DNA from 3 places in the Streptomyces sp. NPDC088747 genome. Region 2 is predicted to be linked to each of the others. Evidence: riboswitches for the same ligand, from Rfam matches in the RefSeq annotation. Region 2 holds a riboswitch; each other region holds the start of a gene.
The links. Region 2 has a riboswitch for cyclic di-AMP ahead of ACIP79_RS08280 (M23 family metallopeptidase). Riboswitches for the same ligand answer to the same signal wherever they lie in the genome.
Positions count from the first base shown of each region.

Region 1: linked by a shared signal. The riboswitch ahead of ACIP79_RS22665 (M23 family metallopeptidase) and the one ahead of ACIP79_RS08280 (M23 family metallopeptidase) in region 2 are both predicted to bind cyclic di-AMP.
Region 3: linked by a shared signal. The riboswitch ahead of ACIP79_RS40670 (LysM peptidoglycan-binding domain-containing protein) and the one ahead of ACIP79_RS08280 (M23 family metallopeptidase) in region 2 are both predicted to bind cyclic di-AMP.

Region 1 covers NZ_JBIVKZ010000009.1:243,048-250,092, forward strand. Annotated here, with positions in the region: gene ACIP79_RS22650 (GNAT family N-acetyltransferase) at 1-2,234, opposite strand, end outside; gene ACIP79_RS22655 (HPr family phosphocarrier protein) at 2,498-2,779, shown strand; gene ACIP79_RS22660 (GntR family transcriptional regulator) at 2,918-3,613, opposite strand; gene ACIP79_RS22665 (M23 family metallopeptidase) at 3,853-4,617, opposite strand; cyclic di-AMP (ydaO/yuaA leader) riboswitch at 4,630-4,790, opposite strand; gene ACIP79_RS22670 (M16 family metallopeptidase) at 5,027-6,415, opposite strand; gene ACIP79_RS22675 (M16 family metallopeptidase) at 6,412-7,045, opposite strand, start outside.
Region 2 covers NZ_JBIVKZ010000002.1:820,542-827,586, forward strand. Annotated here, with positions in the region: gene ACIP79_RS08265 (alginate lyase family protein) at 1-228, shown strand, start outside; tRNA gene ACIP79_RS08270 (tRNA-Met) at 290-363, shown strand; gene ACIP79_RS08275 (PP2C family protein-serine/threonine phosphatase) at 568-1,758, shown strand; cyclic di-AMP (ydaO/yuaA leader) riboswitch at 1,965-2,122, shown strand; gene ACIP79_RS08280 (M23 family metallopeptidase) at 2,134-3,162, shown strand; gene ACIP79_RS08285 (aldo/keto reductase) at 3,275-4,219, shown strand; gene ACIP79_RS08290 (PrsW family glutamic-type intramembrane protease) at 4,235-5,593, opposite strand; gene trmB (tRNA (guanosine(46)-N7)-methyltransferase TrmB) at 5,661-6,491, opposite strand; gene lhgO (L-2-hydroxyglutarate oxidase) at 6,638-7,045, opposite strand, start outside.
Region 3 covers NZ_JBIVKZ010000026.1:143,096-150,140, forward strand. Annotated here, with positions in the region: gene ACIP79_RS40665 (CocE/NonD family hydrolase) at 1-788, shown strand, start outside; cyclic di-AMP (ydaO/yuaA leader) riboswitch at 1,149-1,299, shown strand; gene ACIP79_RS40670 (LysM peptidoglycan-binding domain-containing protein) at 1,304-2,044, shown strand; gene ACIP79_RS40675 (hypothetical protein) at 2,219-3,871, shown strand; gene ACIP79_RS40680 (AAA family ATPase) at 3,967-5,238, shown strand; gene ACIP79_RS40685 (VWA-like domain-containing protein) at 5,235-6,602, shown strand; gene ACIP79_RS40690 (HAD family hydrolase) at 6,771-7,045, opposite strand, start outside.

The DNA.
Region 1 (7,045 bases), on a different contig from region 2:
TCAGGTGTCGGCGCGGGCAGGGCGGGGCGTACGTCGATGCCGTACCGCCCGAGCAGTTCCCGGGCGTCCTCGGCGGTGAGGGTCAGCCCCTCGGCGCCCTCCACGCGCGCGAGGAGGGCGTCGATCTGCTCGGCGGCGCCCTTCTCGTCCACGTCCTCGTACTCGGGCACCCTGCCCGGTTCGGACGCGTCCCGCCGCCACTGGGCGTACTTCACGGCTTCGGCGAGGGCCCGGACGGCGCGCTCGGCGGCGGGGTAGGCGGGGATGAGGCGGGAGTCGGAGCCGTCCGTGTCGGTGGTGGGCGGGCGTTCCGCGGGGCTGAGGGGCTCGGCGCCGTCGGCGGCGCCGGGTGCCGGGGCGGCTGCCCGGGGTGCGGTGCTCGCGGCGGCGGACAGCGCCTCGGCGAGGCCGCCGAGTTCGACGTGCACCACCAGCACCGGCTTGGCCGGGGCCGAGGCGGTGGCCGCGCGCAGCGCCTCCGCCAGGGCCGCGTCCTCGACGGAGGTCTCGCCCACCGCGGGGATGGCGGTCACGACGACGGCGTCGCAGCCGTCGTCGGCGAGGGCGCCCGTCAGCGCGCGGCGGAAGTCGTCCGCCGACGCGCTGGTCGTGAGGTCAGCCGGCGGCGACGGCTGAAGGCCTTCGGCCAGGCACGCGTCGTAGGTGAGCAGGCCCAGCGACTCCGAGTTCCCGAGGATCGCCACCCGGGGTCCGGCCGGGAGTGGCTGACGTGCCAGCAGCAGCCCGGCGTCCACCAGTTCGGTGATCGTGTCCACCCGGATCACCCCGGCCTGCCGCAGCAGCGCGGACACCGTGGCGTGCGGCAGCCGGGTGGCCCGTACGGCATGGCCCTGGGGAGCGGCGGCGTGCCGGGCCCCCTGCACCACCACCAGCGGTTTCGCCGCCGCCGTCCGGCGGGCGAGCCGGGTGAACTTGCGCGGGTTGCCGATGGATTCGAGGTACATCAGGGCGACGTCGGTGTCCGGATCGTCGTACCAGTACTGAAGGACGTCGTTGCCCGACACGTCCGCGCGGTTCCCGGAGGAGACGAAGGTCGACACGCCGGTCACACCGGTGACTCCGCCGCCGCGCCTGTGCAGCCGGGAGAGCAGGGCGATACCGATCGCGCCCGACTGGGCGAACAGGCCTATCCGTCCGGGCCGCGGCATCTCGGGCGCGAGCGAGGCGTTGAGCCGCACCTCGGAGGAGGTGTTGATGACCCCGAAGGCGTTGGGGCCGATGATGCGCATGCCGTACGTACGGGCCTGGCGGACGAGTTCGCGCTGACGCTCGCGCCCGTCGGGGCCGCTTTCAGCGTACCCCGCGGTCACGACCACGAGTCCCTGCACGCCGTGCTCACCGCATTCGGCGACGACCTCGGGGACGTGGGGCGCGGGGACGGCGACGACCGCGAGGTCGACCGGCTCGTCGATGTCGCCGATGGAGCGGTAGGCGGGGACGCCGTCGAGCTCGCTCTCCTGGGCCGCCCTGTTCACGGCGTACAGGCGGCCCGTGAAACCGGCGTCCCGGAGGTTGGTGAGGACGCTGCGGCCCACGCCGCCCGGGGCGCGGCCCGCGCCGATGACGGCGACCGAGCCGGGCGCGAGCAGCCGGTGGACGGACCGGGCCTCCGCGCGCTGTTCACGCGCGCGCTGCACGGCGAGCGAACGGTCGGTGGGTTCGAGGTCGAACTCCAGGCGTACGACGCCGTCCTCGAAGTGCCTCGTCTGCTGGTAGCCGGCGTCCGTGAAAACCTTGATCATCTTGCTGTTGGCCGGGAGCACCTCGGCGGCGAACCGGCGGATGTCCCGCTCCCGGGCCACGGCCGCGATGTGTTCGAGGAGCGCGGAGGCGACGCCCCGGCCCTGGTGGGCGTCCTGGACGAGGAACGCGACCTCGGCCTCGTCGGCGGGGGCGGAGGCGGGCCTGCCGTCGGCGTTGATCCGGTCGTACCGCACGGTGGCGATGAACTCGCCGCCCACCGTGGCCGCGAGCCCCACCCGGTCAACGAAGTCGTGGTGGGTGAAGCGGTGGACGTCCTTGGCGGACAGGCGCGGGTAGGGCGCGAAGAAGCGGTAGTACTTCGACTCGTCGGAGACCTGTTCGTAGAAGCTGACCAGGCGCTCTGCGTCGTCCACGGTGATGGGCCTGACGCGTGCGGTGCCGCCGTCGCGCAGCACCACGTCCGCCTCCCAGTGGGAGGGGTACTCGTGCCGGTCCGGCGAGGTCTGCATGGGCCCCAGAGTACGGCTCGCGTACGACAACGGCGCGAGGCAGTCTTAGGGGAACCGAAGCCGGATCCGGGCTGGGTTCGGGGTCGGTGCAGGGCCGAGTTCGGAGTCGGGTCCGGGATCCGGGGTCGGGTCCGGGACGGGAGCAAAGAGTCGGCAGCCGGAGCGGGAGCAAGGGTTTTGTCACCCTCTGGCCCGCTCCGGGCACGCTTGACGATATGGGACACTGGTCTAGACAACCTGCGACACCTGAAGGGCAGCATCACATGGCTGAGCGCCGCGTCAACGTCGGCTGGGCGGAGGGCCTTCACGCCCGCCCCGCCTCCATCTTCGTCCGGGCGGCCACGGCCTCCGGCGTCCCCGTGACGATCGCCAAGGCAGACGGGAACCCCGTGAACGCGGCCTCCATGCTCGCGGTCCTCGGCCTCGGCGCCCAGGGCGGCGAGGAGATCGTCCTCGCGTCCGACGCCGAGGGCGCGGACGTCGCCCTCGACCGTCTGGCGAAGCTGGTCTCCGAAGGGCTCGACGAGCTTCCCGAGACCGTCTGAGGTTCGCCGGTTTTCTCACCGTTCGAAAACACCGGCAAGGGCCCGCCCGAATTATCGGGTGGGCCCTTCGCATTTCCATTGTGCGGGCAGCATGAATTGTCTCCCGCGAATTACCCCTCTTTGTATACGGCGCTCGTGTTAATGCCGCAGGCCCGTCATGTTTACGGGATGTTGCGAAGTCCTCACACGGTCCTGCCGGTCCCCCGCTCCGGGAAACCGGAGCCGGTGCGCCGTCGTCGCGCGTTCGGAGTGCAGAGCGGTGATCGCCCGCGCCCGCTCACTGTCGCCGCGTGCGACGGCGTCCACGATCCCGCCGTGCTCCGCCCAGGAGTCCGCGGGATTGGCGGGCGCCTCGACCGTGTACATCCAGGCGATCTTGTGCCGCAGCTGAGCGAGTGTGGAGGTCAGCGCGGGGCTGCCGGAGGCCTGTGCGAGTGTCTCGTGGAACCAGCCGCCGAGCGAGCGCAGATCCTCGCTGTTGCCCCTCCTGGCCCGCTCCTGCCCCAGCCTGACCAGGCCTCGGAGTACCTTGAGGTGGGCCTCGGTGCGGCGCTGCGCGGCCCGCGCGGCGCCCAGCGGCTCCAGGAGCATGCGCATCTCCAGGAGGTCCGCGGCCTCCTGCTCGGACGGCTCCGCGACGCACGCGCCCGCGTGCCGCCGGGTGAGGACGAAGCCCTCGGCCTCCAGCGTGCGCAGCGCCTCGCGCACGGGGACGCGCGAGACGCCGTAGCGACGCGCGAGCAGTTCCTCGGTGAGCCGGCTGCCGCGCTCGTAGACACCCGCGACGATGTCGTCACGGATCGCCGTGCATACCGAGTGCGCAGGAACACGCATACCGGACCTCCGCTTTAATCCCCGTGAAACGCCGTCGATTGGCGCTTGTCCAGTGACTCTATTGCAGAGACTCGGAATTTCCGATGGCGGGCCGGAATCCAGGGATATTTTTTGGACAGGCGGACGTTCGAAACGACAAGGTCCCGGCTCGTTCGAACCGGGACACTTGTGAACTACGTACGCGAGGGCTCAGAGGTTCATTCGGCGCCGGTGATCAGACCCTCGTACCCTGCCGGTGATCAGACGCTCACGCCGTGCGAGCGGAGGTAGGCGACCGGGTCGATGTCCGAGCCGTACTCGGCGGTCGTGCGGGCCTCGAAGTGGAGGTGCGGCCCGGTGGTGTTGCCGGTGGCACCGGAGAGGGCTATCTGCTGTCCCGGGGTGACCGTCTGGCCCACGGCGACACCGATGGACGACAGGTGGCCGTACATCGTGTAGGTGCCGTCGTTCATCCTCAGGACGACCTCGTTGCCGTAGGCGCCGCCCCAGCCCGCGGTGACGACCGTGCCGGAACCGACCGCGTGGACCGGGGTGCCGGACGCCGCGTGGAAGTCGACGCCGGTGTGGCTGCCCGAGGACCAGAGGCTGCCGCCGGTCTTGTAGCCGGTGGAGACGTACGAGCCGCTGACCGGCGTGACGAAGGTGTTGAGGCGCTTGCGCTCGGCCGCGCGGGCGGCGCGCGTCTTGGCCTCGCGCTCCTCCTCGGCCCTCGCCGCGGCCTTCTTCTTCGCGGCCGCCTCGGCCTTGCGCAGCGCCTCGGCCTCGTCGGCGGCGTGCTGCTGGGCGGCGGCCTGCGCGTCGATCTGGTCGGCGATCGAGTCACCGATCGCGATGGCCTGCGTCAGGCCGGTCTGCTCGACGGAGTTGTCCGCGGCGAGCGCCGGGGCGGCCAGGGTGCCGAGGACACCGGTGGTGGTGAGCGCCGCGACGCCGAGGGCGTTCGTGGTCGTGCGCTTCACGCGGCTCGGGCGACGGTGCTTCCCTGTGCCACAGGTGAACGCCATGTAGGGGTTGATCCTTTCCTTCCCTCTCGCCTACCGGGTTAGCTGACGGGTTCGGAGCAGGAAGGTCTCCTACGGACCACCTCCGAAGAGGGCGTCCGATTCACCCCAGGGACTGCGTGTGGGTCCCCGGCTCCCCTGGCTCGCGCCACAGGGGGATTAGGCGATGGCTGTCCGGTGCCGCGGGCGCGGCGCACTGCCTGACGAACAGCCGGACCGACGCTAAACGGGACATCTTTCAATCAACAAACGGATCAACGGTTTTGTAGCGCACGCCACAGGGCAGACAGGCAACCTCCCTATCAATACGGACAAACGGGGGCCCAGGAGGCTCAACAGCCTCCTGGGCCCCCACGGGAGCGTGCCTCTCCGGTCCGCGCGGCCCGGCCCCGCTCCGCTCGGCTCGGTCCTGCTACTCCGCCGCCACCACGGTCACTTCACCGATTCCGAGAGCCTTGACCGGCTCCTCGATCGTCGCGGCGTCGCCCACCAGGACGGTCACCAGGCGGTCCACCGGGAAGGCGTTCACGGCGGCGGCGGTGGCCTCCACGGTGCCGGTCTCGGCGAGCTGCCGGTACAGCGTCGCCTGGTAGTCGTCGGGCAGGTGCTGCTCGACCTGGTCGGCCAGCGTCCCCGCGACGGCCGCCGCCGTCTCGAACTTGAGCGGCGCCACACCCACCAGGTTCTGCACGGCGACATCACGCTCGGCGTCGGTCAGACCCTCCGCGGCGAGGGTGCGCAGCACCTTCCAGAGGTCGTCGAGCGCGGGGCCGGTGTTCGGGGTGTCCACCGAGCCGCTGATGGCGAGCATCGCGGCGCCCGTACCGTCCGGCGCCGAACGCAGCACCTGGCCGAACGCCCGCACCCCGTAGGTGTAACCCTTCTCCTCGCGCAGGACACGGTCCAGGCGCGAGGTGAGGGTGCCGCCGAGGCAGTACGTGCCGAGCACCTGCGCCGGCCACACACGGTCGTGCCGGTCGGCGCCGATCCGGCCGATGAGCAACTGCGTCTGGACCGCGCCGGGGCGGTCCACGATGACGACCCGGCCGGTGTCGTCCGCGGTCACCGGCGGCACCGGGCGCGGCTCGGCGGACGAGCCCGTCCACGCGCCGAGCGTGTCGGCGAGCAGCGCGTCGAGGTCGACTCCGGTGAGGTCGCCGACGATCACGGCGGTGGCCGTGGCGGGGCGAACGTGCTTCTCGTAGAAGGCGCGTACAGCCGCCGCGTCGATCGCGGAGACCGTCTCCTCGGTGCCCTGGCGCGGACGTGACATGCGCGAGGTGGCCGGGAACAGCTCCTTGGAGAGCTCCTTCGCGGCCCGGCGCCCCGGGTTGGCGCTCTCGTGCGGGATCTCGTCCAGCCGGTTGCGCACCAGCCGCTCGATCTCGCTGTCCGCGAACGCCGGTGCGCGCAGGGCGTCGGCGAGCAGGTCGAGCGCCTTCGGAAGGCGGGAGACGGGGACTTCGAGCGACACTCGTACGCCGGGGTGGTCGGCGTAGGAGTCGAGCGTGGCGCCGCAGCGCTCCAGCTCGGCGGCGAACTCCTCGGCGGAGAGCTTGTCGGTGCCCTCGGAGAAGGCACGCGCCGTGATCGTGGCGACACCGTCGAGGCCCGCGGGCTCGGCCTCCAGGGGCGCGGCGAGCAGCACCTCCACGGCGACGACCTGCTGGCCGGGGCGGTGGCAGCGCAGCACGGTCAGGCCGTTGCCGAGGGTGGCCCGTTCGGGGGCGGGAAAGGCCCACGGCCTGGCCTCGCCGGCCTGCGGCTGGGGGTGGAACTCCATGGTGGCGAGCTCGGTCACTTCGCCGCCTCCTCGTCCTCGTCGGCGGTGTCCGCCGCGCTCTGGGTGCCTTCGGCGCCCTCGGTGCCTTCGGCGCTTTCGGTGGGCTCGTAGACCAGCACGGCGCGGTTGTCGGGGCGCAGGCGGGACTTGGCGACCTCCTGGACCTCCTCCGGGGTGATGTCCAGGACGCGCTGCACGGCGGTCAGGGCGAGCTGCGGGTCGCCGAACAGGACGGCGTACCGGCACAGTTCGTCGGCGCGGCCGGCGACGGTACCGAGCCGGTCGAGCCACTCGCGCTCCAACTGGGCCTGGGCGCGCTCCATTTCCTCGGCCGTGGGACCCTCCTCGGCGAACCGGGCGAGCTCCTCGTCCACGGCGGCCTCGATGACCGGGATCCGGACGTCACCGGAGGTCTTCACGTCGAGCCATCCCAGGGAGGGTGCTCCGGCGAGCCGCAGCAGGCCGAACCCGGCCGCGACGGCGCTGCGGTCACGGCGTACGAGCCGGTTGTAGAGCCGGGAGGACTCGCCGCCGCCGAGGACGGTCAGGGCCAGGTCGGCAGCGTCGCTCGCGCGCGTGCCGTCCTCCGGGAGGCGGTAGGCGGCCATCAGCGCGCGCGAGGGGACGTCTTCCTCGATGACCTCGCGC
Region 2 (7,045 bases):
CACTCCAGGTACCAGATGGGGGAGACGGCGCCCGGGTGGCTGTGCGGCGGGCGGGTCGACCGGAACATGGGGCCCGACCTGGAGGTCGCGCTCAACCACCTGGAGGACCGGCTCGACGTGCACGTCCCGGCCGCCCACCGGCTGGCCGAGCAGACGCGGCCGGCCGGCACGGACGATCTCTTCGTGTCGTGGGAGACGCTCACGCACAACGGTAATCCGGCCGGCTGAGGGGTGGGCGGCAACTGTGGTGCGGGGCGTCCTGCGAGTGGCGTATAGTTGGGTTTAACGACGCGGGGTGGAGCAGCTCGGTAGCTCGCTGGGCTCATAACCCAGAGGTCGCAGGTTCAAATCCTGTCCCCGCTACTTGTGGCCTAGGGCCGGAACTCGGATTCACGAGTTCCGGCCCTAGGTGTTTTCGCGTAGCGGCGCTTCCGCCTGGCGGTGCCGTCTTGCGGTGTTTCCGTCTCCCGTCCCGTCCCGTCCCGTCGGTCGCGGATCCGGTCCCCGGCGTCGCCCGGTCGGCCCACACCGGTCGCCGCCCGGCCCCGCTGCCGGAAACCTGGACGGGTGCGGCAGCGAGCAGGTGCGCAGCGGTCGGGAGACCCGCCCGGACCGGCGGGAGAGAACCGGCGCGGGATCTCCGGCACGCGAAGGTTCGTCCGGGTGCTCCCCGTGCTGCTCATCCTCACCGGGGCCGTATACGAATACTTCACCCCGCGCGACTTCACCGGCGGCCCCCTCCTCACCGCGGCCCCGCTCGTGGCGGCGCCCCTCTACACGCTGCGCGGCACCGTCCTCACCGGCGCCGGTGCCGTCGTCCTGCTGGTCGCGATCCACATCAGGCTCGACGTCGTCCTGCTGGCGGAGGCGGTCACCGAGACGGTCACGGTGGCCACGGCCGCGGTCCTGGCCGCTTTCATCAACGTCCTGGTCCGCCGCGGTAACGCACGGCTCGCCTCCGTCCGCGAGATCGCCGAGGCCGCCCAGCGGGCCGTCCTGCCGCAGCCCGAGAAGCGGATCGGCGGGCTCGACATCGCGGCGCGCTACGAGGCGGCGCAGCAGGACGCGTTCATCGGAGGTGACCTGTACGCGGTGCAGGACTCGCCGTACGGGGTACGCGTGATCCTGGGCGACGTACGGGGCAAGGGCATGGGCGCGGTCGCCGTCGTCGCCGTCGTCATCGGGGCATTCCGGGAGGCCGCCGAGCAGGAGGCGTCGCTGGAAGCGGTGGCAGGGCGCCTGGAGCGGGCTCTGGCGCGAGAGGCCGGCAGGCGCGACGACCTGGACGCCTTCGAGGGGTTCGCCACGGCGGTGCTCGCGGAGATCCCGCACGGCGCGGAGACCGTACGGCTCGTCAACCGCGGCCATCCGCCGCCGCTGCTCCTGCACGCGGACGGCTCGCTCGTCGTGCTGGACGCCGGGGAGCCCGCGCTCCCGCTGGGCATGGGCGGGCTGAACGTCTGGGCCGACCTCGCGCAGGAGGCGGTGTTCCCCGAGGGGGCGACCCTGCTCGCGCACACGGACGGGCTGTCCGAGGCGCGTGACGAACGCGGACGTTTCTACGATCCCGCGGCGCGCCTCGCCGGGTGGACCTTCCCGGCGCCCGAGGCGCTGCTGACCGCCCTCGCGGAGGATGTCCGGCGGCACTCGGGCGGCGGCCTGACGGACGACATGGCGCTGCTCGCCGTACGTCGGGCACCTCGCAGCACCGCGTCGACGAGTGGACCGCCCCCTTGGTCACCGGGAGTGATCGAATGACGCCCCTCCGCATAACAACTGACATACCGTCAGCGGAGGTGTGACGGAAGCGGTGTGGCCAACTCGCCCGTTTTACTCCGGTGATGACCTGAAAGTCCTGGCCGCGAGCGTTAATGATCAATCAGAACAGCTTGGAATCCAGGGCCCGCGTCTATTAACGTTCGATAACGCAGCGCGGTCGTCCCAGCCGTCACGAGAGACGGCTCCGTGCGCACGCGCCTAATCCCGAAAGGGAGCCGGGGAACCACCAACTTGGGGTGAATCGAGCGTCTTTCGCGGTGGAGACACCGCCGTTTGACGCGCGTAGGAGACCTTCCTGCTCCGAACCCGTCAGCTAACCCGGTAGGCGAGAAGGAAGGAAAGGAGCACGCCCACGTGGCGTCCAACGGGCCTGCCCAGGCACCCTCGTATCCGCCGAGCGGAACGCACACCTTCGGTTTCGGCGCTGACGACGAGGGCCCCCGGGAGGAGTGGAATCCCACCGCGGACTCCCTCGCTCCCATCCGCGGCCGGCACCGCGTCTCCAAGCAGCGTGGAGGCGGCGGACTCGCGCGCAGCTCCACCGTTCTGGGCGTCGGTGTCATAGCCGCCGTCGGCGCGGGCGGTATGGCCACCGCGGCCCCCGGCAAGCCGCCGGTCTCGATCTCACTGCCCGACCTCCCGTCCGTGGGCACGATCCTCTCGGACGACACCTCCCCCGAACCCGCGGGTTCAACCACGCCGTTCACCTCCGCCGGCCTGACCACGGCCGACACCGAGCAGGGCGCCACGGACGCCGGCGAGGTGCTGCGCGCCCGCATCATGCAGCAGGCCGAGGTGCAGCAGGACCAGGCCGACACCGCGGCGCAGCAGGCCGCCCAGGCCGCCGCCGTGAAGAAGGCCTCCGACGCCGCGAAGAAGGCGGAGGACGCGGCCGAGGCCAAGGCCGCCGCGGCGAAGAAGAAGGCGGAGGAAGAGGCGGAGGCGAAGGCCGAGGCCGAGCGTCTCGCCGAGCTCGCCAAGAGCTACACGCTGCCGACCTCCTCGTACACCATCACCTCGACCTTCGGTCAGGCCGGCGCGCTGTGGTCCTCCGGCTACCACACCGGCCTGGACTTCGCGGCGCCCACCGGCACGCTGATCAAGGCCGTGCACAGCGGCACCATCACGGAGGCGGGCTGGGCCGGTTCCTACGGCTACCGCACGATCCTCACCCTCGACGACGGCACGGAGCTCTGGTTCTGCCACCAGTCGTCGATCAGCGTCAGCGTCGGGCAGAAGGTCGCCACCGGCGATGTCATTGGCCGCGTGGGCGCGACCGGCAACGTCACCGGCGCACACCTCCACCTGGAGGTGCACCCCGGCGGAGCCGAGACCGGGATCGACCCGATGGCCTGGCTCCAGAGCAAGGGCCTCACCCCCTGATCGTGCGAGTTCCCTGACCTTCCGGCGGCTTTGACGGCGATCCCCCGACGTCGGTGCCGCCGGTCAGGCATGTCCGGAATACGGCTGTCCGCCGGGCATGTTGAAGTTGGGCATGACTTCTCTTCGCAAGCTCGGCTCGTCCGACCTCGAGGTCTTCCCGCTCGCCCTCGGCGGCAACGTCTTCGGCTGGACCGCCGACGAGGCCCAGTCCTTCGCCGTCCTCGACGCGTACACGGCCGCGGGCGGCAACTTCCTCGACACCGCCGACTCGTACTCGGCGTGGATCGAGGGCAACCACGGCGGTGAGTCCGAGACCATCATCGGCAGGTGGCTGAAGGCGCGCGGCAACCGCTCGGACGTGGTGATCGCCACCAAGGTCAGCCAGCACCCCGAGTACCCCGGGCTGTCCGCCGCGAACATCAGGGCCGCCGCCGACGCGTCCCTGCGCCGCCTGGGCACCGACCACATCGACCTGTACTACACGCACTACGACAAGACCGAGGTGCCGGTCGAGGAGATCATCGGCGCGCTCGACGGGCTGGTGAAGGCGGGCAAGGTGCGCGACATCGGCGCGTCCAACATCACGCCCGCGCGGCTCCAGGAGTCCCTGGACCTCTCCGACCGCGAGGGCCTCGCCCGCTACGTCGCCCTCCAGCCGCACTACAACCTGGTCTCGCGCGACACCTACGAGGGCCCGCTCCTCGACATCGCCTCCCGCTCGGGCCTGGCGGCCGTCCCGTACTACGCCCTCGCCGCCGGTTTCCTCACCGGCAAGTACCGCCCCGGTACGACGGTCGACTCCCGGCGCGCGGCGGGCGCGGGCAGGCACCTGGAGACGGAGCGGGGCCCGCGCGTGCTGGCCGCCCTCGACGAGGTCGCCGGGGCCCACGACGTCCCGGTGGCCACGGTCGCCCTTGCCTGGCTCGCCGCCCAGCCGACGGTCGCGGCCCCGATCGCCTCGGCGCGGACCGTGGAACAGCTCCCGGCACTGCTGGGCGTGGCGGACCTCGTCCTCACGGACGCGGAGCTGGCCCGGCTGACGGAGGCGTCGGCCTGACCACCGCCTCGGGTACTACGGGCCGTACGGGTTGTACATGGGCCTGTTGTACGTCGAGTACGGCGCCGGGGCTCCGTAGGGCTCGCGGTGGGGTTCGCCGTACGGCTGGCCCACGTACCCGTGGGCGGGGTGCGCGGGCCAGGGCGCCGGGACCGGTGCCGTCGCCCGTGCCGCGTACCCCAGGGCCGGGCGCGCGACCTCACGACGGCTCCACAGCTCGTGGAGCAACTCCCGCTCCCGCACGGCGAAGTCGGCGCCCGCGCGGCCGTCGCGTCCCCGGTGCCGCAGGAACGCCAGCGAGGTCGCGTACGCCTCGTACTCGGCGACGGAGCGGGCGGCGGGCCTGCCGAGATGGCGGGCGGCGTACTGGCGGGCGATACGGCGGGCCCGCATCGAGCCGAGCACGTGCGGTTCGGGCGGGGACAGCCAGCCCGCGGCGGCGTAGGCGGGCAGTTCCGTGCGCACGGTGCGCAGTTCACGCTGCCGGGACCGGACGGCCAGCCAGGTCAGCAGGGCGAACGCGGGCACCATGAAGACGGCGTACACCGCGAAGAACCCGAACTCCCCGAAGTTCGACGAGCCGTTCCACATGGCGTGCATGCCCATGGCGAGGAGGAGTCCGGTCAGGGGCAGCAGGACACGGCGTACGTGGTGGCGCTCGGCGGACAGGGCCGCGATGCCGAAGCCGATGCCGGTCAGGACCGTGAAGAGGGGATGCGCGAAGGGCGACATCACGACGCGGACGAAGAAGGTGGCGGCGGTGACGGACATGAACCCGTGTTCGCCGTTGAGCTGGTCCGTGCCGAAGGCGGTGCCCAGGTAGAGGATGTTCTCGGTGAAGGCGAAGCCGGTGGCGGTGACCCCGGCTATGACGACCCCGTCGACGATCCCGGTGAAGTCCCTTCTGCGGAACAGGAACACCAGCAGCACGGCCGCCGCCTTCGCGGACTCCTCCACGACGGGCGCTATGACGGTCGCGCCGAGGGTGTCGGCGTTGGTCGGGTCCGCCGTCGCGGTGGCTATCCATCTCGTCGCGAAACTGTTGGCGACGATCGCGATGAGCGCCGCCGCGCACGCGCCCCACGCGAAGGCGAAGAGCAGGTTCCGCCAGGGCCCGGGGTCGACGCGGTCCAGCCAGCGGAACACGGCGACGAGCAGCGGGACGGGGAACACGGCGAGGCCGAGACCGACCAGGAAGCCCTCGGTGCCGGTCTGCTCGCGGACGAGCGCGAGGATCACCAGCCCGGAGGTGGCGAGCAGGGTGCCGAGCGCGCCGTAGCGCACCCACTTTCTCCGCCACCACCGCCCACGCCGCCGCGGGGCACCCTCGGCGGGGCCTGCGTGGTGCGTCGGGTACGGAGGGCTGGTGGCCACGGCATCGACCCTAACGAGGGAGGGACGCCGCCCGCGACGGTGTGCTGTCAGGTGCCGTCTTCGGGCGTCAGTCGCCGACGGGTTGCTGGTCCTGCTGGTCTACGAGTGGGGGTACGCGCCGGAACAGCAGGTCGTTCACCACATGACCCTTGTCCAGTCCCTGGCCCTCGAAACGAGTCAGCGGCCGGAAGTCCGGACGTGGCGCGTAACCGCCGTCGGGCCGGGTGTTCTCGAAATCCGGGTGCGCGCTCAGCACTTCGAGCATCTGTTCGGCGTACGGTTCCCAGTCGGTCGCGCAGTGCACGAGGGCGCCCGGCGCGAGGCGGGCGGCGGCGAGATCGAGGAACTCCGGCTGGATCAGCCGCCGCTTGTGGTGCCGCTTCTTGGGCCAGGGGTCCGGGAAGTACACGCGCAGGCCGCTCAGCGAGTCCGGCGTGAGCATCTCCCTGAGCAGGATGATCGCGTCACCGTTGGCCACCCGGATGTTGGACAGTCCGTCCCGGTCCGCGAGATTGAGCAGGTTGCCCTGGCCGGGGGTGTGCACGTCGACGGCGAGAATGCCGGTCTCCGGGTCCTCGGCCGCCATCTGCGCGGTGGCCTCGCCCATCCCGAACCCGATCTCCAGCACGACCGGACGTTCGCCGCCGAACAGCTCCGCGAGGTCCAGCGTGCGCTGTCCGTCGATGTCCAGCCCCCACTTGGGCCACAACCGCTCCAGCGCGTCCGCCTGCCCGGCCGTCACCCGGCTCCGCCGCGGCTGAAAACTCCGGATCCGCCGCTCGAAGTGCGACCCGGCGGGATCGGGCTTGGGCCCGTCGGGAAAACGGGGCTCGCCCTTGGCGCGGGGGGCGGGGGCGGATGAGGGTGCGGGTGCGGGGGAGTCATGGAAGTCAGACACAGTGGGGTCGATTTTAGGGTCTTCCAGCACGGGGACCTCCCGCACAGCCCGTCCGGCGTTTGAGGACGAGCGCGAAGCGCGAAAGGGGGGTCTGGGGGCGCAGCCCCCAGGAACGGGACGGGAAGGGGCGGAGGGGGCGAAAACCCTCACGCCTCCGCCAGCGCCGCCAACGCCCTCCGGGCAACCTCCCGCCCGATGGGCAGCGAAGCCGTGGCGGCAGGCGAAGGCGCGTTCAGCACATGCACCGTCCGAGGCGCCTCCCGGATGAGGAAGTCGTCCACCAGCGTCCCGTCACGAAGCACCGCCTGCGCCCGAACCCCCGCACGGGCAGGCACCAGGTCGTCCGGAGTGACCGCGGGCAGCAACCGCCGCACCGCCGCCGTGAACGCCCCCTTGGACACCGACCGCCGCAGCTCACCCGCCCCGTACCGCCAGTGCCGCCGCGCGATCCGCCAACTGCCGGGCCACGCCAGCGTCGCGCCCAGCTCCCGCGGCCGTACGACACCCCATCCGTAGCCCTCGCGGGCGAGCGCCGGCACCGCGTTCGGTCCGAT
Region 3 (7,045 bases), on a different contig from region 2:
TGTTGGGCCGGCCGAAGGTGCGGTTGCGGCTCACCTCGCACGCCGCGCGCGGGCAGGTCGTCGCCCGCGTGTGCGACGTCGCTCCGGACGGCTCCTCGACACTCGTCACCCGGGGTGCGCTGAACCTGTCGGCGCGCCACGGCCGCGATCTGACGGTCCCGTGGAATCCGGGCACCACGGAGGACGTGGTTCTCGAACTGAACGGCATCGGCTACGCCTTCCCGCCCGGACACCGGATCCGCCTCTCCGTCTCCTCCGCGTACTGGCCCTGGATCTGGCCCCAGCCGGGCTCCGAGGCGGGCCTCACCCTCGACCCGGACGGCAGCGCCCTCGAACTCCCGCTGCGGGAACGGCAGTCGGACTTCCCCATCTCCTTCGAGGAACCCGAGGAGTCCGAGCCGCTGGGAGTGGTCGTGCCCGCGACCCTGGACGAACCCCGGCCCGAGCGACTGGTGGTGCGGGACGTGGCCAAGGGCGAGTGGCGACTTGAGGTCGACCCCCGTTACGGCGGCACCCGCGTGTATCCCGACGGTCTCGAGTTCACCGAGGACGCGTTGGAGACGTACACGATCAACGAGTCCGACCCGCTCTCCGCCCGCGCCCGTTCGACCTGGTCGATCCGCCTGCACCGGCCGGACCTGCCGTGGGACGCGCGGGTCTCGACCACGTCCGAAATCTCCTGCGACGCTGAGGACTTCATCACCTTCAACGAGGTGATCTGCCGGGACGGGGACTCGGTGGTCTTCCACCGGACCTGGGAGAAGCGGATTCCGCGGACGGCGGGATAGGGCGGCAGAGGCCGGGGGCAGAGGTGGGGGTAGAGGTAGGCAGCTCCCTGCCCCCGGGGCTCCGAGAGCGGTGTCCGGATTGTGAATAGATTGGACGCAGTGCCGCTTTGTTCCTGCTTGGTCGCGTGAAATGGGTCACGTCCGGACAAGATCGCCCTCTCGGACCGTCGCACAATTAGCCGTTCGCTAAAGGCAAGTTGAGTTTCACATTCCGGCACAATCGGGCGATTAACCCTGCCGTATGCCGAGGCGAAAGTGATCTACACCGGCAAATCTGGCCTTGTTCCGGACATGTGCTCTCGCATACGTTCACGTCGATCCAGGCGGAACGCCGAATCCTGCCGCCGCCCGGACCCCACCCATCCACACACGCTCACGGCAGGAGCGGGGGACCCAGGTAAGCCGCCGATTCGGACACGGATCGGCTCGGGGTGAAGCCGCACCCACCCATGCGGCCGGGCAGCTCCCGCCCGAACCCGACAGCTCACCTCGCAGGCGACGGAGAGGAATTCGTCATGCCCGCAGGCAAGCACCGCCGTCCCAGGACCAGCCACCTCACCCGCGGCGTCGTCGCCGCCGGAACGGGCGGAGCCGCGCTCGTGCTCCCCCTGGTGACCGCGACCGGCGCACACGCCGCCACCACCGCCGTGCCGGCCCAGGCGACCGCGGCGACGAAGGCCGCTCCGGCCGCCGTCCCCGACGTCAAGCTGGTCACGTACAAGGTCGTCTCGGGCGACACACTGTCCAAGATCGCGCGGGAGCGCACCACGGGCGGCACCTGGCAGACGCTCTACAAGGCCAACGCCGCGGTCATCGGCTCCGACCCGATGATGCTTCGGCCGGGCACCACCTTGACCGTGGGCACGAAGGCGACGAAGACGACCCAGGCCGCCGCCGAGACCGCCACGAAGTCCGCGGCGACCTCCGCGACGTACACCGACGACCTCGACGGCTGGATCAAGGAATCCCTGGCCATCATGGCCGAGAAGGGGATTCCCGGCAGCTACGACGGCATCTACCGCAACATCATCCGCGAGTCCGCGGGCAACCCCGTCGCCATCAACAACTGGGACTCCAACGCCGCCGCCGGTACCCCCTCCAAGGGCCTGCTCCAGGTCATCGACCCGACCTTCACCGCGTACCACGTGGCCGGCACCTCGACGGACCCCTACGACCCGGTCGCGAACATCACCGCCGCCTGCAACTACGCCGCGGCGAAGTACGGCTCGATCGACAACGTCAACGGGGCTTACTGAGTCGGCGGTTTCGGCGGTCTTCGGGGGGATTCGGCTGGGCCGCTGAGCGGCCGTGCGGCCGTGGCTGCCGCCGAATATCGGGTGACTGTTCGCGGTCGGGGGCGTTACGCTCCCCTCGATGACGACTCAAACCGTTCGTAGATTGGGGGTCCCATCCGCGCAAGGTGAGTGCTGATGCTCACTCAGGACGCGAATGGGGACTCCCGCTTTTCCTTCTGGCCGCGCGTGCGCGAGTTCGCCGTGCCGCCTTCCATGATCGAGACCGCGACCGCCCGCCGCCTTGCCGGGGACTGGGCCGGGGCGTGTGCCGCCGCGGGCATCGACGTCGATCTCAGTCCGCGTTCCGTGGCGCGCAGCCATGGCCGCGATCTCGCTGCCCGGATCCGGGCCGACCTCCGCCATCTGGCTCCCGACCTGCTGCGCTGGCATCTGCCGAGGATCGCTCCTGACGGGCTGTTGCGGCCGGGGGTGACTGTCGCGTTGGCTCGGTACGAGGTGGAGGCCGGGGCTGGGGCTGTTTACGAGTCCAGGGCTCGGGCTGATTTCGGGTCCGGGTTCGGGTTCGGGTTCGGGTTCGGGTCCGACGGTAGTGAGCGCGGTGGGGAACACCCCGTGTATCTCGTCGTGCGGACTCCGCCTGCCTGGGCGGACGCCGGGCAGCGGATCAGCCTCGCGCTGTGGGGCGGGCCCCGCTTCGAGGCCGCCGCGGGGCGGCATCCGCATCCCCATCTCCGGCCCAGCCGACGGTTCCGCCTCGACCTCCACCGGCATCTGTGGGATGCGCGCAGGAGCGATGAGCTGCTGATGCGGTCCGGGGCGGATCGGCTTCTCGGCTCTCCGGTCGACGCGGCTTCGGCTTCGGATACGGATCTGCTGGGGCCGCCCACCGGTCCACGGCACGGGTGCCCGTGTGCCGTGGACCGGTGGGCGGCCGAGGCCGGGATGTTGCTTCGCGCCGAAGGGCGGGCCAGCGGTACCGGCGCGGTCTCCGTACGGCTCGGGGCTCGGCGTCGGCTGGTCCTGGAGCTGGTCGCGGACGGGGACGCTGAGAGGGGTGGGGGTGGGGGCACCAGTGACCGTGGGTCGCCTGTCATGCGGATCTCCGCGGCGCCGACGGACGGGAGCGACTCCGCGCTGCCGGTGCTGCCGGACGCGGCGACCTGGGTGCTGCCCGACCTCGAACTGATCCGGGCCGGTGCGGTCGGGATGGACCGGCTGCATCCGCTGGTCGCGTCGGCGTTGTCGGCCGGGGGCCTGCGGGCGGGGGCGGCCTCTGTGTCGGCCGCGGCCTCGGGCTCCGGGGCCGGGCCTGGTCTCCCTTCTTCCGCGGCCCCTGCCGCTGTCGCTGTCGCTGCCCCGGTCGCCGTCGCCGTCGCTGCCGCAGGGCAACCGCGGCTGGTGGAGTGCCGAGGGGCCGAGCACCGGATCGGGCTGGTCAACGGGGTGCTGGCGGCGATGGACCACGATCCGGCCGAGATCCGTCGCGAGGAACTGCTGGTCGAACTCACCGGCACCCCGCTTCCCTGTCTGCGGGCCATCGACGAGGCGCACCGCCGTCCGGACTGCCTGGTCGGCGTCCGTGAACGCCTGGTCCATGGCGACATCAAGGGCGCGTTGGCCGTCGTCGAAGGGCTGTTGGGCCCCGGCGCGGTCCTGCGAGGCGGCGCCCTACGGGACGAGTTGGAGGCGGCGGCAGCCCGGCGGATCACATACGGGCTGTTCAGGGCGGGCCTGATCGAACCCGGTCCCGGCCGCCTCCACTTCCACCCGGACTGTCAGCGCCCACGCGAACGCCGTACCCGCTCGCGACACGCGATCTGGGGCTGACCCCAGCTCTCGCCCGCACCGCTCTCCTTCTTCCCCCCTACCTCCGCCGCCCCTCTCATTCTCATTCCCCACCACGAACCCAAAGGTGATCAAACATGCCCACACGCACCCTGTTCCCCGCCATCGACAACCCCTCCGACCTAACGCCGCCCGTCTCCCAACTCGACGTAGCCGGCGAGCTGCTGGCGCTGCTGCGCGACGCCGGCACCGAGCCACGCCCCGACATCCAACTAGAGGCCCTGACACTGGCCGTGGCCGCCGATCTGCCCGTACTCCTGTGGGGTGAGCCGGGGATCGGCAAGACCGCGGCGCTGACGCAGTTGGCCGCGGCGTTGGACCTTCCGCTGACCACGGTGATTGCGAGCGTGCACGAGCCGTCCGACTTCTCGGGGCTGCCCATCGTCGGCGACGACCCCGCCGAGCAGGGAGTTCCCATGGCTCCCCCGGACTGGGCAGTCCGCCTGGTACGGACCGGGCGAGGGCTCCTGTTCCTGGACGAGTTGTCCACCGCGCCGCCCGCCGTGCAGGCCGCGCTGCTCCGCCTTGTGCTGGAGCGGCGCATCGGTTCGCTCCAACTGCCGCCCGGGGTACGGATCGTGGCCGCCGCCAACCCGCGCTCCTCGGCGGCCGACGGCTGGGAACTGAGCCCGCCGCTGGCCAACCGGTTCGTCCATCTCCAGTGGACCCACGACCACGACGTCGTCGTACGTGGACTCGGCGGGACCTGGCCACGGGCGACGCTGCCACGGCTCGACGCGGAGAGGCTGCCGGAGGCCGTGCGGTTCGCCCGACGGGCGGTGTGCGAACTCCTCGCCGCCCGCCCCACCCTCGTACACCAGCTGCCCAGCAACGAAACCCGCCGGGGCGGCCCCTGGCCCTCCCCGCGAAGCTGGGAGATGACCCTGTTCCTGATCGCCTTCGCGACCGCGGCGGGCTCCTCCCGGGAGGTGCTCTCCCTGCTGGTCAGAGGAACCGTCGGGGACGGGCCGGGGCTCGAACTGCTGGCCGGCCTGGACCGGTTGGACCTCCCCGACCCCGAGACGCTGCTCGCCGACCCGGCTGCCGCGGTCCTGCCCGAGCGGGGAGATCTGCGCCAGGCGGTACTCGACGGCGTGGTCGCGGCGGTCCGCAAACGTCCGGAGAGGGCTCGCTGGGACGCGGCGTGGGCGCTCCTGGTCCGGGCGTTGGAGACCGGGGCGCCCGACCTGGTGGTCGTACCGGCGACGACACTCGCCACCCTCCGCCAGGACGACTGGGACGTCCCGGCGTCGATCGAGAAGCTCGCCGGGGCGGTGTCCCTGTCCAGGCGGGCGGACCAGTCGGTGTCCCGCGCCACCGCGCTCACCGCGAAGGCGGGCCGCCGGTGACCGCGGGCGGGCCGGGGCGTCCGGGGACGCCGGGGAGTCCGAAGACGCCGGGGACTCCGGAGACGCCGGGAAGTCCGGGGAGTCCGGGGAGCCGGGAGAACCCGGAGACACCAGAGGCGGGGAGGGCGCTCGACCTCGACCTCGACCTCGACCTCGACAAGCTCTTCGCCGCCCGGCTGCACGCCGCCCGGGTCCGGCCCTACCTGGCGACGGCCCTGTTCGCCCTCCACACGGTGGAGTCGCGGACGGTGCCGACGATGGCCGTCGACCGGTACTGGCGGTGTTACGTCTCGCCGGCGTTCGTGGACCGGATGCCGGTCGAGGACCTCGCCGGTGTGTGGGTGCACGAGGTGTCGCACCTGCTGCGCGACCACCACGGCCGCAGTGACCGGGTCGCGAGGGAGCGCGGGCTGACCGGCCCGGGGGAACGGCTGCGGATGAACATCGCCGCCGACTGCGAGATCAACGACGACGTGTTCGGCGACGGGCTGGTCCGGCCCGAAGGCGCTGTCCACCCAGGGTCCTTGAGGCTGCCCGAGGGTGAGCTCATGGAGGACTACCTGCGCCGGTTCAGTCTCGGACCGCTCACCCAGGACCTCGTCTGGCTGGACTGCGGGAGCGGCGCCGACGGACTGGACCGCGAGTGGGAACTGGGTCCTGACGGCGCGTACGGCCTGAGCGCGCAGGAACGCGACCTGGTCCGGTTCCGGGTGGCGCAGGGCATCAGCGCCCGCCCGGGAAGTACCCCGCAGGGTTGGAAACGGTGGGCGGAGGAGGCCTTCCACCCGCCGCAGCCCTGGCGGGAGTTGCTCGGCGCGGCCGTCCGCTCAGCGGCCTCCGGCTCCGGCGCGGGCGAGGACTACACCTACGGCCGCCCCTCCCGGCGGTCGGCCGGAATGCCGGACATCGTCCTGCCCAGCCTGCGACGCAGGCCGCCCCGCGTCTGCGTGGTCATCGACACCTCCGGATCGGTCAGCGACGCCGAACTGGGCAGCGCCCTCCTCGAAGTCGCCGCGATCGCGCGTGCCGTGGGCGGCCGCCGCGATCTGGTCACCGTGGTGCCGTGCGACGCGTCGGCCCGGATCGCCCACCCGCTGTGCCGTGCCGAGGGGATTCCGCTGGTGGGCGGCGGGGGCACGGATCTGCGCACGGGCTTCGCCAAGGCCCTGCGGACCGGGCCGGGGCCGGACGTCATCGTCGCGCTGACCGACGGCCAGACACCCTGGCCCAGCACACGCCCCCCGTGCCGGACGGTCGTGGGCCTGTTCGCCCGCCCGCACGAAACCTCGTCGTACGACGAGAACGACCCCGACTACGTACCGGACTCCCCACCCGCGTGGGCCCGCGTGGTGAACATCGGCTGACCACCACGACCCACTGACCATCACGACCCACTGCCCCCCAGCCCCCAGCCCCCGGCCCTCACACCTCAAACCCCACACCTCAACCCGCAGCCGCCCGCCTCCTGCCCCTCTTCCTCCCCTCCCTCTCCCCCACCCCCTCCCTCTCCCTCCCTTCTTCCTCCCCTCTCCCTACGAGCCGAAGAGTCGCTCCAGCACCACCGCGATGCCGTCGTCCTCGTTGGAGAGGGTCACTTCGTCGGCGACCGTCCTCAACTCGGGATGGGCGTTGGCCATCGCCACGCCGTGTGCGGCCCAGTCGAACATCGGGATGTCGTTGGGCATGTCGCCGAAAGCGATGGTGGCGGAGGAGGTGAGACCGAGGTGGCGGGCGGCGAGTGCCAGCCCCGTCGCCTTGGTCACGCCGCATGGCTGGAGTTCGACTGTGCCCGGCCCCGACATGGTGA